DNA from 3 places in the uncultured Amnibacterium sp. genome. Region 3 is predicted to be linked to each of the others. Evidence: predicted binding sites of a transcription regulator. Region 3 holds the regulator's gene; each other region holds the start of a gene.

Region 1 (4,570 bases), on a different contig from region 3:
GGCCGCGCCGGGGTCGGTATCGGCGGCGCAGTTGAAGTTGTCGTAGAGGTTCTGCAGGTAGGGGGTGACCTGGGAGAGATCGCTGCCGTTCGTCGGCTTCGCGCTCGGCGTGTTCGCGAGGGAGGCGGGCGGTGTGTAGGGCGTGTCACCGGTTCCGGCGGAGGCGTCGGGCGCCGCTGTGGTGAGCAGCACCGGCCGGAAGTCCATCCGCGCGCTCTCGCGCACGCTGTTGATCGTCGCCTGCGAGGGCGTACCCGGCAGCGAGACGACGATGAACTGCCCGCCCTGCGTCGAGATCTGGGCGTCGGGACTGCCGCCGGCGGCGGCGCGCTGCCGGATGATCGTCACCGACTGGTCGAGCTGGTCCTGCGTCGGCTGCTTGCCGCCCTCGGTCGCGGCCTGCAGGATGATCTGCGTCCCGCCCTCGAGGTCGAGGCCGAGCTTCGGCAGCAGCGACTGCGACTTCACGGCGAACGTGCTGCCCGGTGCGACGAGCACGCCCACGAGGTTCAGGGCGACACCGGCGAGGATCACGACGACGAGGCCGATCAGCGCGCGCCGCGCGCGGTGCTTCGGGGTCACGGGACTCGGCACAGAGGCCTTTCGGGGTCGAGGCGTTCGTCAGTGCGCCAGGGCGCGACGGCCCGGACGGCGCGGCACCGTGTCCTGAGCAGGAGCGGGCCGGGCAATGGTACGGGCTACTCGCTCACGCCCTTCGAGGCCGCGCTGTCGGTGGGTCGCGCGGTGCCGGGCTCCGGCTTCGACAGGTCGACGCGCTCGCCGAACGTCGGGTCGGCGGCGGCGTCCTCCAGCACGACGGGCTCGCCGTTCAGGACGGTGCCGTCGTCCGCCACCGGCGTCACGATCCTGCCGATCGCCTGGCGGTGGATGGTGATCTCCGAGGTCGGTCCGGTGCGCAGCGTGATCTTGCTCTCGTCCTCGTCGATCGCGGTGATCGTGCCGAAGATGCCGCCGGAGGTCATGATCTCCGCGCCCGGGCGGAGGCCGGCCGTCATCTCGGCGGCGGTCCGCTGGCGCTTGCGGCCGTTGCGGAACATCAGGGCGATGATCACGACGATGATCACGCCGAAGAACAGAAGCTGTGTGGTGTTCGCGTCCATGCGGAAGCCTTTCGGGTGACGGCGGCCGGCAGGGCGCGGACCGGCGCGGTGCCACGATGAGGCGGGCCTGCTCGGCGTCGCGACGGGATGCGAATCCCGCCCGGTGCTCAGCCCGGCATCATACCGGCTCGTCGAACAGCGCGGGGGCGCCGGGCGCCGTCGGCGTCTTCCCGAACCGACGCCAGGCGGTCGATGTGGCGATGCGTCCGCGGGGTGTCCTGGACAGCAGGCCCATGCGGACGAGGAAGGGCTCGACGACGGATTCGATGGTGTCCTGCTCCTCCCCCACGCTCGCGGCGAGGGTGCTGAGACCGACCGGACCCCCGTCGAAGCGCTCGATGATCGCGCCGAGCACGGCCCGGTCGAGTCGATCCAGGCCATCCTCATCGACGTCGTACAGATCGAGCGCAGCCTGCACGGCGGCGTTGTCCGCGATTCCGCCGTGCACCAGTGCCCAGTCGCGGACACGGCGCAGCAAGCGGTTCGCGATGCGAGGGGTGCCTCGGCTCCGGCTCGCGATCTCGCGCAGCGCGGGCGGCTGCACCTGCAGATCGAGCAGAGTCGCGGCCCGCAGCAGCACCTGCTCGAGCTCGTGGGTCGCATAGAACTCGAGGTTCGCGGTGAAGCCGAACCGGTCGCGGAGCGGATTCGGCAGCAGCCCCGACCGCGTCGTCGCACCGACCAGCGTGAAGGGTGCGAGGTCGAGCGGGATGGAGGTGGCGCCCGCGCCTTTCCCGACCATGATGTCGATGCGGAAGTCCTCCATCGCCAGGTACAGCATCTCCTCCGCGGGACGCGCCATGCGATGGATCTCGTCGATGAACAGGACCTCGCCCGGGGTCAGGGAGGAGAGCACCGCGGCGAGGTCGCCGGCGTGCTGGATCGCCGGGCCGCTCGACATCCGCAGCGGCCGGTTCGACTCCTCCGCGACGATCATCGCCAGCGTGGTCTTGCCGAGCCCCGGCGGACCCGCGAGCAGGATGTGGTCGGGCGTGCGGTGCTGCATCGCCGCGGCCTGCAGCAGGACCTGCAGCTGCTTGCGCACGTTCGCCTGGCCGACGAACTCGGAGAGGGACTTCGGGCGGAGCGCTCCTTCGAACGCGAGCTCCGCATCCGACTGCGGGCCGGGATCGACGGCGCTCACCGGACCGCCTGCGGCCCGAGCGCGGACAGCGCGGCGCGGAGGAGCACGGCCGTCTGCCGCTCCTCGGGGCGCTCGGCCAGCACGGTGTCGAGCGCAGCCTGCGCGGCGCGCTCCTGGTAGCCGAGCCCGACCAGCGCGATGAGCACGTCGGCGCCCCTGGCGGCGGGGCGCCTCGAGACCGCGCTGGTCCGGACCGCAATCAGCTTGCCGGTGAGCGAGAGCACGATCAGCTTCGCCGTCTTGGGTCCGATCCCCGAGACGCGGCGGAACACCGCATCCTCGTCGTTGGTGACGGCGGAGGCGATCTCCTCCGGTGTCAGCGCGGCCAGCACGCCCATGGCGGATTTGGGGCCCACGCCGGTGACGCCGCGGAGGAGGTCGAACACCTCGAGCCGCTCGCGATCCGGGAAGCCGAACAGCGACATGTCGTCCTCGCGGACCACCATCGCGGTGTGGATGAGCACCTCCTCCCCCGACCGGACGGAGAGCGCGTGATCGGGCGTGACGGTGACCGCGTAGCCGACCCCCTGGACGTCGACCACGAGGGTCGACCCGAGCGCCTCGAGCACGGACCCCCTGAGCGACGCGATCATGGCTCCGAGGCTAGGCGGACCCTCCGACATCCGGGCGCCGCAACACGGGTCGGCTCGAACACGACTTCGACTGCACCGTTCCGGCGCCCTTCACCACGTCGACTCACCGTTTTGTAGGACGGACCTTCCTACAAAACGGAGAGTGCTCGGCACCGATACGAGTGTGGGAGCGCTCAGACCAGCGGCCAGCGGGTGCCGTTCTGGCGGCGGAGGGCGATGTCGAGGATCTCGGCGTGCACGCCCGCGCCCTGCGCCGCGACGGGTGCGATCTGCTTCGCGATGTCGTCGCCGGACGCCTCGAACCGGACGGTCGCCTCCGCCCGCCCCTGGCGGACGCCGACGGACTTCGCCTCCACGGTCGTCAGCTCCCCCACCGCGGTCACCGCGGCCGGCAGCACGGCCTGCGCGTTCCCGCCGGGGTGCACCCGTCCGACGGTGAGCACGACCCGGTACGACGGCATGACAGCACTCCCCTTCGGCGCCCCGCGCGCCTCGGCTCCATTGTGCGGCCGCAGACCGGAGGCGCTGCGCGAGACGATCAGGCGCAGGCGCCGGTCTGGTCGATGCGGCCCGATCGGCAGAGGGATCGGTGCCAGCCGCCGCCGAACCGGTCCCGCGTCGCGTCCTCGACGATCTCGACACCGTCGAGATCCGGCCCGGTCCGGTAGTAGCGGACGATCGGGTCGCCCTCCGTCGTCGGGGACGCGATCACGAGTTCACGCCCCTCGGCGGGTGCGGCGGCGAGGCATCGGATCCGCGCCTGCGGGATGCGGACTCCCTGCGCCAGCACGACCTCGCCGCACGAGCGGAACGTGGGACGGTTCCTGAACGACGCAGGTGCGCCGGCGGAGGCCATCGAATTCGCGATCACCGCGGACCGCGGCGATGCGCTGTCGGAGGCCGCAGAGGGCTCTTCGCGGAAGGTGACGAAGGCGAGCACCGCGGCGGCGACCACGCCGATCGCGATGAGCCCGACGAGGGCGCGACGGATGGCGAGCATCCGCGCACTGTACGGCGAGTCCCCTGTTCAGAGCCACTTTCGGCGCAGCGGCCAGCGTGCTCAGCGACGCTTGGCCGACGCCTCCGCCTGCTGCCAGGCCCGTTGTGCGGGCGTCATCGTCGCCCCGGCCGCGGTCGGCACGGGCGCCTGCCGCCAGGCGTGGCAGAGCGCGATCGCGATCGCATCCGCGGCGTCCGCCGGCTTCGGGGCCGCCTCGAGGCCGAGCAGCCGGGTCACCATGGTCGTCACCTGCCGCTTGTCCGCGTTGCCGTAGCCGGTGACCGCGGCCTTCACCTCGCTCGGCGTGTGGAGGCCGACGGGGAGGCCGCGCTCCGCCGCGAGATACAGGGCGACCCCGCTGATCTGCGCGACCCCCATCACGCTCGGCACGTTCTGCTGGGCGAAGACCCGCTCGATCGCGAACGCGTCGGGCCGGTAGGAGTCGAACAGCGCCGCGAGCCCGCGCCCGATGTGCAGCAGCCGAAGCTCGAGCGCCTGATCCGAGGGCGTCCGCAGCACCTCCACGTGCACCAGCTTCGCGGTGCGGTTCGGCGCGACGTCGACCACGCCGACCCCGCAGCGGGTCAGGCCCGGGTCGACCCCGAGGACCCGCACGCCGGGCTACTCGTCCTCGTCGAGCGCGGCGGCGACCCCGTCGGAGAGGTCGAAGTTGGCGAACACGTTCTGCACGTCGTCGCTCTCCTCGAGCGCG
Region 2 (4,570 bases), on a different contig from region 3:
GCCGCGCACGACGCCGCCTCCCTGGCGTCCCACGCATCGCCGGCCCGGGTGCGCTCGAGCCGGTGCTCGCCGTCCGGCGCGACGTCCGCGATCAGGAACGCGGGAGCCGCATCGGTCACCGCGACCGTGACGAGGTCTCCCGGTCGCGGCCGGATGGCGCCGTCCGGCAGCCCGACATGGACGAGTCGGTTGTCGCGCGCGCGTCCGGTCAGCCGGTGCGTCGCGCCGTCCTTGCGCCCCGCGCCCGCACCGACGAGCACCTCCACCGACCGGCCGACGACCTCGCGGTTGCCCGCCCAGGAGAGCCGGTCCTGCAGCGCGGTCAGCCGCTCGTACCGCTCCTGCACGATGTGCTTCGGCACCTGATCCGGCATCGTCGCGGCCGGGGTCCCCGGTCGGATCGAGTACTGGAACGTGAAGGCCGACGCGAATCGCGAGCGCTCCACGACGCGGAGGGTGTCCTCGAAGTCCTCGTCCGTCTCTCCGGGAAAGCCCACGATGATGTCGGTGGTGATCGCGGCATCGGGGATGCGGTCCCGCACCTCGTCGAGGATGCGCAGGTACCGGTCCGACCGATAGGACCGGCGCATCGCCTTCAGCACCCGGTCACTGCCCGACTGCAGCGGCATGTGCAGCTGGGGCACCACCACCTCGGTCTCCGCCATCGCGTCGATGACGTCGCTGGTGAATGCCGCCGGGTGCGGGCTGGTGAAGCGGACGCGCCGAAGGCCCTCGATCGAGCCGCTGGCCCGCAGGAGCTTGCCGAAGGCCAACCGGTCGCCGAACTGCACTCCGTAGGTGTTCACGTTCTGACCGAGCAGGGTGACCTCGATCGCACCGTCGTCGACGAGCGCCCCGATCTCGGCGAGCACGTCGCCAGGACGGCGATCCTGCTCCTTCCCGCGGAGCGACGGGACGATGCAGAACGTGCAGGTGTTGTTGCAGCCGACCGCGATCGAGACCCAGCCGCTGTACGTCGAGTCGCGCTTCGTGGGCAGCGTGGAGGGGAACACCTCGAGGGACTCGAGGATCTCGACCTGCGCCTCGTGGTTGTGCCGCGCCCGCTCCAGCAGCCGCGGCAGCGCGCCGACGTTGTGGGTGCCGAAGACGACGTCGACCCATGGCGCCTTCTCGACGATCGTGGACCGGTCCTTCTGCGCCAGGCAGCCGCCCACGGCGATCTGGAAGCCGTCGTGCTCCCGCTTGACCTTCGCGAGCTGGCCGAGGTTGCCGTAGAGACGGTTGTCCGCGTTCTCCCGCACCGCGCACGTGTTCAGCACCACGACGTCCGCCTGCTGCCCGGCGACCACCGCCACGTAGCCGGCCGCTTCGAGCGATCCCGCGAGCCGTTCGGAGTCGTGCACGTTCATCTGGCAGCCGAAGGTACGCACCTCGTAGGTGCGCACGTCGATGCCGCGAACGGGCTCGTCGAGAAGGTCGGTCGCGGTCACCGGAGCAAGTGTACGAATCGGCGGCGGGATCGACGACGACGCGATCAGCGCCGACCTGCCCCCTCGAGCGCGGCGCGGACCGCGACACGCACCGAGGAGCCGGAGTAGCCCTTGCGCATCAGATACGCGGTCAGACGGCGTTCGGCGACGGCGGGCGCGAGCGAGCCGAGGCGTCTCGCCCGATCGTCAGCGACCTCCTGCAGGCGCGCCTCCGCGGTCTCGTCGTCCTCGGCCTGCTCGGCCAGCACGGCGTCGACGACCGACTGCGGCACGAGCCGCCCTCGAAGCGCCGATCGGATGGCCTGGTCGCCCAGCCCTTTTCGCTCGCGGAGCCGGTCGACCACCCGGGCCGCGAACGCCGCGTCGTCGATCAGCCCCGCGCGCCGCAACCGTTCGAGCTCGGCCTCGACGACATCGTCGTCGAGACCCTTGGCGACGAGCTTCGCGCGCAGCTCGCCCTCGGACGCATCGTGCCGGGTGAGGGTGGCGACGGCCACGTTCTCCGCCCGCCGCGAGGTCCTCGTGGACTCGCGCTCATTCGCGGGGGCCGCGCCGTCGTCGACGCCGGGCACGGCCCATCTCGGCTCGTCGACGGGCTCGACCGACTCCTCGACGACCGCGGGAGGCGCCGGAGCGCCTCCCCGCCCGGGGTCCGGGAACCTCAGCAGGTCACCCATGTGTCAGGCGCCGACCTTGCGCGCGATCGGGGTCCGCGCCTGGATGGACTCCACCGGTGCCGCCGCAGCACCGGCCGCAGCTGCGGCCTTGTCCGCCGCTGCCTTCTCATTCGCGGCCTGCTGCTTGTACGGACCGACGCCGAGCTTCTTCAGGATCTTCTGCTCGATCTCGTCGGCCATGTCCGTGTTCTTCAAGAGGAAGTCGCGGGCCTTCTCCTTGCCCTGGCCGAGCTGGTCGCCCTCGTACGTGTACCAGGCGCCCGACTTCTTGACGATGCCGTGCTCCACGCCGAAGTCGATCAGGCTGCCCTCGCGGGAGATGCCGACCCCGTAGAGGATGTCGAACTCGGCCTGCTTGAACGGCGGCGCCATCTTGTTCTTGACGACCTTGACGCGGGTGCGGTTGCCGACCGCGTCGGTGCCGTCCTTGAGCGTCTCGATCCGCCGGATGTCGAGCCGGACCGAGGCGTAGAACTTCAGCGCCTTGCCGCCTGCGGTCGTCTCGGGGCTGCCGAAGAACACGCCGATCTTCTCGCGCAGCTGGTTGATGAAGATCATCGTCGTCTGGGTCTGGTTCAGCCCGCCGGTGAGCTTGCGGAGCGCCTGCGACATGAGGCGTGCCTGCAGACCGACATGGCTGTCGCCCATCTCGCCCTCGATCTCGGCCTTCGGCACGAGCGCCGCGACGGAGTCGATGACGATCAGGTCGATCGAGCCGGACCGGATGAGCATGTCCGCGATCTCGAGGGCCTGCTCGCCCGTGTCGGGCTGGGAGACGAGCATCGCGTCGATGTCGACGCCGAGCTTCTTCGCGTACTCGGGGTCGAGGGCGTGCTCCGCGTCGATGAACGCGGCGATGCCGCCGGCCTTCTGAGCGTTGGCGATCGCGTGGAGCGTCAGCGTGGTCTTGCCCGAGGACTCGGGACCGTAGATCTCCACGATGCGGCCGCGCGGCAGGCCGCCGATGCCGAGCGCGACGTCGAGCGCGATGGAGCCGGTCGCGATCACCTCGACGGGGGCGCGGTCGTCGCTGCCGAGGCGCATGACCGAGCCCTTGCCGAACTGACGGTCGATCTGAGCGAGCGCGGTCTCGAGGGCCTTCTCGCGGTCGGTGGTGGATGGCATGTTCCGGTCTCCTCATGTTCTGCCCCGGTCTTCCCGGGGAGTCGGCTGCCCATCGGCTGTCGTCCCGATGCGGAATCGACAGGGCTGGCGGCACTCCGCCTGTCTGATCCGACTGTACGAACCCCCTCCGACAGCGGATGGCGGAGGGGCACCGAGGGGCCGGATCAGCGTCAGGAGCACCTGGGGAGGAGCGTATGTGCTCTCGAACACGACTTCGACCGACACGCCGCGAAAGGATGACATCCATGTCATTCGCGTTCGAGTGATCGGAGGACCGATGTCGGAGCGAACTGTGAGGGTGGCCGCGTGACCGACCACCGAGCCCACTTCGACTTCACCATCGCCTTCGTGAACGGCGGCGGCGTCTCCGGCGACGCCTTCCGACTCGACCTGCCGTCCGCGGCCGCCGATGAGGAGGGGGTCGGTCGCCTCCTCATCCGTCACCTGGGGCTCACGCTGGTGGACTCGATCGAGATCCGGGACCTGCGGATCGTCGAGGATCAGCACCGCGGCAGCCGGGGGACGGTACCGCCCCCGTCCGGCAGCGATGTGCGCGTCGTCGATCTGAGCCACCGCATCGTCGCCGGGATGACGACCTACCCCGGCCTGCCGGCTCCCGAGATCACGCCGTACCTGACCCGAGCGGAGTCACGGGCCCGGTACGCAGCCGGCACCGAGTTCGCGATGGACCTCATCACGATGATCGGGAACACCGGCACCTACCTCGATGCCCCGTTCCACCGCTACGCCGACGGCGCGGACCTGGCCGGCCTCGATCTCGCGACCCTCGTCGACCGGCCCGCGGAGGTGTTCCACCTGGTCGACGGCTGGAGCCCCGAGCGGCGCGGTATCGAGGCCGAGACGCTCGCGGACCGCGAGCTGCTCGGCGCAGCGGTGCTGCTGCACACGGGCTGGGACCGACGCTTCGGCGAGGCCGACTACGGACGGAGCGCGCCGTTCCTCACCGAGGCCGCGGCCCGCTTCCTGGTGGACGCAGGCGTCGCGCTCGTCGGCATCGACTCGGTGAACATCGACGACGTGGAGTCGGGCGGCTCCCGGCCGGCGCACTCGGTGCTGCTCGGCGCAGGAGTCCATGTCGTGGAGCACCTCACCGGGCTGGGCGGTCTGCCTGCCCGGGGCGCACGCTTCACCGCCGCCCCGCCAGCGGTCTCGAACTTCGGGACCTTCCCGGTGCGGGCCTACGCGACCGTCCCCCGCGGCGAATGACCCACTCCGCCGCCCTCGCGCGGTACTCCGACCACGACGCGCGGTAGGTGCACCTCTGCGCGGTGGGCGGACCGACCGCGCGACGGTCAC
Region 3 (4,570 bases):
TCGATGCCCTGCGCGCCGAAGAAGCCGGCGAGGATCGCGAAGCTGCCGAAGGTCACGACGAGACCGAGGACGAAGGACCAGGCGCCCACCACCACGGCTTTCGCCACCAGCGCGGGCCAGCGGCGGGGCACCGCCGTGTAGCTCGAGCGGATCTGCAGCGTCGCGTACTCACCTCCGATCGACAGCACGCCGAGCACGCCGACGACCAGCGCCACGAAGCTGAGGCTCGCCGTCGATCCGACCAGCACGAGGTCGCCCCCGGTGCCGGCGGGACCGGCTTTGAGGAACGCGCCGGCCAGCAGGGCGATCCCTGCGGCCAGGACGAGGGCGACCACCGTGGTCCAGAAGGTGCTGCGCAGCGTGACGAGCTTCAGCCACTCGGAGCGCAGCACGCCGCCGGCGGTCACGCCGCGGGTCGCGTCGGTGGTGGGGGTGGTGACGGTGATCGCGCTCATGCGCTGGTCCTCTCGGGGTGCGGCGCAGCGGCGGCGCTGCGGTACTCGACGTCGTCCGCGGTCATCGACATGTAGACCTCCTCGAGCGACGACCCGACGGTCGTCAGCTCGTGCAGCGCGATCCCGGCGGCCGCTGCCGCATCGCCGACATCGGCGGCACCCAGCCCCGTCACGTCGAACCGGTCACCGGTGCCCGGCGTGGTCGTCGCGCCACGGGACCGGAGGAGCGCGGCCAGCTCGGTGCCGCGTGGCGAGGTCACCGTCACCCTCGAACCACCGCCGGCGATCAGGTCGCCGATCGGCATGTCCGCGAGCACCCGTCCGCGGCCGAGGACGATGACGTGGTCGGCCGTCTGGGCCATCTCGCTCATCAGGTGGGAGGACAGCAGCACGGTGCGTCCCTCGCCGGCGAGCTCGCGGACGCAGGTCCGCACCCAGCGCACGCCGTCGGGATCCAGGCCGTTCACCGGCTCGTCGAGGATGAGCGTGGCCGGGTCGCCGAGCAGCGCGGCGGCGATGCCGAGCCGCTGGCCCATCCCCAGCGAGAAGCCGCCGACCCGTTTGTCCGCGACCTCTCCGAGTCCGGCGAGGTCGACCACCTCCTGCACGCGTCGCGTCGGGATCCCGTGGGTGGCGGCGAGGACGCGGAGGTGGTTGCGCGCGGTGCGGCCGCGGTGCGCGGCTCTGGCCTCCAGCAGCGCGCCGACCTCGTGCAGCGGGGCCCCGTGGTCTCGATACGGTCGGCCGTTCACGGTCACCGTGCCCGCGGTCGGGGCGTCGAGCCCGACGATCATCCGCATCGTCGTCGACTTGCCCGCGCCGTTGGGTCCGAGGAACCCGGTGACGACACCCGGCTTGACCTCGAAGTCGATCCCCGCCACGGCGGTTCTCGCGCCGTAGCGCTTCACCAGCCCGCTCGCCTCGATCATGGCCGCTCCTCCCGGCGCGACACGTCGACGCGCACCGCCCACCGTAGGGACGCGGCCTGGTCGCGCTCACCGATCCGGGCGGATCTCATCCCGGTGGAGGACCCGGGGCGCATCCCCCGGGATGCACCCCTCGTGCGTCACACCGAGCGGAGGATCGCCACGACCTTGCCCAGGACGACCGCCTCGTCACCGAGGATCGGCTCGAAGGCGCTGTTGCGCGGCAGCAGCCAGGTGTGGCCGTCGCGCTGGCGGAACACCTTGACGGTCGCCTCGCCCTCGAGCATCGCTGCGACGATCTCGCCGTTGTCCGCCGTCTGCTGCGACCGGATGACCACCCAGTCGCCGTCGCAGATCGCGGCCTCGATCATGGACTCGCCGACCACCTTGAGCATGAACAGGTCGCCCTTGCCGACGAGCTGGCGCGGCAGCGGGAAGACCTCGTCGATCTGCTGCTCGGCCGTGATCGGGATACCGGCCGCGATCCGCCCGACGAGCGGCACCATCGCCGCATCGCCGATCTGCGCGGCAGGGACGTCCGACTCGACGGTCGACGAGTCCGGCACCCGGATGATGACCTCGAGCGCCCGCGGGCGCTTCGGATCCCGGCGGAGGTAGCCCGAGAGCTCGAGCTGCTTCAGCTGGTGGGTGACGCTGGACAGGGACGCGAGCCCGACCGCGTCGCCGATCTCGCGCATGCTCGGCGGGTAGCCGCGGGCCGCGACGGACTGCTGGATCACCTCGAGGATCGCGAGCTGCTTCGGAGACAGCGACGTGCGCCGTCGTGTGCGTGGCTTCTCGCCGGTCAGCTCGTCGGTCATCGGTCTCTTCCGTCCTCGGCGTTCCCGCGCGATCCAGGCTTGTGAAGTACATCGATGGTATTCGCTCGCACCGCTCTGATGCAAACACGCGTTCGACAGACGCGTACCCGCTGTCGGTGCCCCACTCGAAGATGTGCTTGACGGTTCGAACAGTCGAAGCTACGTTCGAATGCAAGAGGGACGCGGGGAAGGATCGGGATGTTCACGGTGCAGAACGACTGGATCGAGTACGAGACGGATGCGTTCGAGCGGGCGCAGCTGCGAAGCGCTCCGGCGCGCCGGGTGGCCGTCCGGGGCGGGGTGGGCTGCGCGCAGCGGTCGCCGACGCTGAGCGCTCGGCCCACCACGGTGTCGCGGCACGCGGCCGTCGCACCGACGACCGCTCCTGCGCCGCCGGCTCGGCTGCGGCTCACCCGTCGCGGTCGGGTGGTGCTGGTCGTCATCCCGGCGCTGCTCGCGCTGTCGGGCGCGCTGCTCGCCGCCGGCCCGGGGGTCGCGGAGGCGGCGCCGCACGTGGCGCCGCACACCGTCGTGGTCCGTTCGGGCGAGAGCCTGTGGACCATCGCGGAGCGGCTCGCACCGCGCACGGATCCGCGCACGACGATCGCCGAGATCGAGCGGGTGAATGGGCTCAGCAGCGCGCAGGTCGACGCGGGTGTCGTGCTGCGCCTGCCCGTCGAATGACCCGTGAGACGCGTCCCCGCCGTCTGCGAGAATCGTGGACGTGACCTCGCTCGCGGATCTTCCTCTCCGCGCCGACCTCGTCGGCAGGACCGCCTACGGTGCGCCGCAGCTGCACGTGCCGGTGACGCTCAACGTGAACGAGAACACGCATCCGGTGCCGGAGGACGTCCGAGCGGACATCCTGCAGCGCATCGCCGTCGCGCTCGACGAGGTCAACCGCTACCCCGACCGCGAGTTCACGGCGCTGCGCGAGGCGCTGGCCGGCTACCTCGGCCACGGTCTCGTACCCGACCAGCTGTGGGCGGCGAACGGTTCGAATGAAGTGCTGCAGCACGTGTTCCAGGCGTTCGGCGGCCCGGGTCGCACGCTGCTCACCTTCCCGCCGACGTACTCGATGTACCCGAACTACGCGACGACCTCCGGGACCGCTGTGGTCGATGGGCGTCGCGACGACGACTTCCGGTTGTCGCCGGAGACCCTCGTGGCGGAGATCACGCGGGTCGGCCCCGACATCGTGATCGTCGCCGCGCCGAACAACCCGACCGGCACCCCCGTCGGGCTGGACACGATCCGTGCCGCGTACGACGCCACCGACGGTGTGCTGATCGTCGACGAGGCGTACGCGGAGTTCATGCCGAAGGACGCCCCGAGTGCGCTGACGCTGCTGCCCGGCCGTCCGCGGCTCGCGGTGTCGCGGACGATGAGCAAGGCGTTCGCGTTCGCGGGCGCCCGGCTCGGCTACCTCGCGGCGGACCCCGCGTTCGTCGACGCCCTCCGTCTCGTGCGCCTGCCGTACCACCTGTCCGCGATCACGCAGGCGGCGGCGCTCGGCGCGCTCGCTCACGCCCCGCTGATGCTGCGGACGGTCGACGAGATCCGCGTGCAGCGCGATCGCATGGCGGAGGGGTTGGAGGCACTCGGGTACCGCGTCGCGCCCAGCTGGACCAACTTCCTCCTGTTCGACGGTGTCGACGACCCGAAGGCGCTCTGGCAGTCCCTGGTGGACAGGGGAGTGCTCATCCGCGACCTGGCCATCCCCGGCTCGCTGCGCGTCAGCGCGGGCACGGCGAGCGAGACCGACGCGTTCCTCGCGGCGATGGCCGCCCTCACCCCGGTAGGTGCCCGATGAGTCGTACGGCGTCCAGGTCCCGCTCCACCTCCGAGTCGTCCGTCGAGCTGCGGCTCGACCTCGACGGCACCGGCATCGCGGACATCGACACGTCGGTGCCGTTCTTCGACCACCTGCTGACCGCGTTCGCGAAGCACTCGCTGACCGATCTGACGGTGCACGCGTCGGGGGACATCGACATCGATGTGCACCACACGGCCGAGGACGTCGGCATCGTGCTCGGCGACGCCATCCGGGAGGCGTTGGGCGACAAGACGGGCATCGCCCGCTTCGGCGACGCCACCGTGCCGCTCGACGAGGCGCTCACCCGCGCCGTCGTCGATCTGTCCGGCAGGCCGTACCTGGTGCACGGCGGCGAGCCGGCCGGGTTCGAGCTGCACCTGATCGGCGGCCACTTCACCGGGTCGATGGTGCGGCACGTGCTCGAGGCGATCGTGTTCAACGCGAGGATGACCGCGCACGTCGACGTGCTCGCCGGGCGAGACCCGCACCACATCGCGGAGAGCGAGTTCAAGGCGTTCGCGCGAGCGTTCCGGGCGGCGAAGGCGCTCGACC

Evidence for each region. Region 3 encodes LexA, which represses DNA repair genes until DNA is damaged. Its sites were predicted from a motif close to TCGAACANNTGTTCGA; they were not measured.
Region 1: ruvA (Holliday junction branch migration protein RuvA) is a predicted target of LexA. The motif match lies at 2,913-2,928, and genes of this name have one in related genera.
Region 2: recA (recombinase RecA) is a predicted target of LexA. The motif match lies at 3,456-3,471, and genes of this name have one in related genera.

What each region holds. Positions count from the first base shown of each region.
Region 1 covers NZ_CAXTHO010000017.1:8,893-13,462, forward strand. The annotation lists gene secD (protein translocase subunit SecD) at 1-582, opposite strand, end outside; gene yajC (preprotein translocase subunit YajC) at 699-1,121, opposite strand; gene ruvB (Holliday junction branch migration DNA helicase RuvB) at 1,240-2,265, opposite strand; gene ruvA (Holliday junction branch migration protein RuvA) at 2,262-2,858, opposite strand; gene ACFE67_RS03635 (hypothetical protein) at 3,032-3,319, opposite strand; gene ACFE67_RS03640 (hypothetical protein) at 3,397-3,858, opposite strand; gene ruvC (crossover junction endodeoxyribonuclease RuvC) at 3,919-4,473, opposite strand; gene ACFE67_RS03650 (YebC/PmpR family DNA-binding transcriptional regulator) at 4,480-4,570, opposite strand, start outside.
Region 2 covers NZ_CAXTHO010000038.1:6,627-11,196, forward strand. The annotation lists gene miaB (tRNA (N6-isopentenyl adenosine(37)-C2)-methylthiotransferase MiaB) at 1-1,451, opposite strand, end outside; gene ACFE67_RS06360 (regulatory protein RecX) at 1,496-2,128, opposite strand; gene recA (recombinase RecA) at 2,132-3,253, opposite strand; gene ACFE67_RS06370 (cyclase family protein) at 3,560-4,480, shown strand.
Region 3 covers NZ_CAXTHO010000123.1:4,049-8,618, reverse strand. The annotation lists partial or broken gene ACFE67_RS12530 (ABC transporter permease) at 1-455, opposite strand, end outside; gene ACFE67_RS12525 (ABC transporter ATP-binding protein) at 452-1,384, opposite strand; gene lexA (transcriptional repressor LexA) at 1,522-2,202, opposite strand; gene ACFE67_RS12515 (LysM peptidoglycan-binding domain-containing protein) at 2,401-2,886, shown strand; gene ACFE67_RS12510 (histidinol-phosphate transaminase) at 2,927-4,015, shown strand; gene hisB (imidazoleglycerol-phosphate dehydratase HisB) at 4,012-4,570, shown strand, end outside.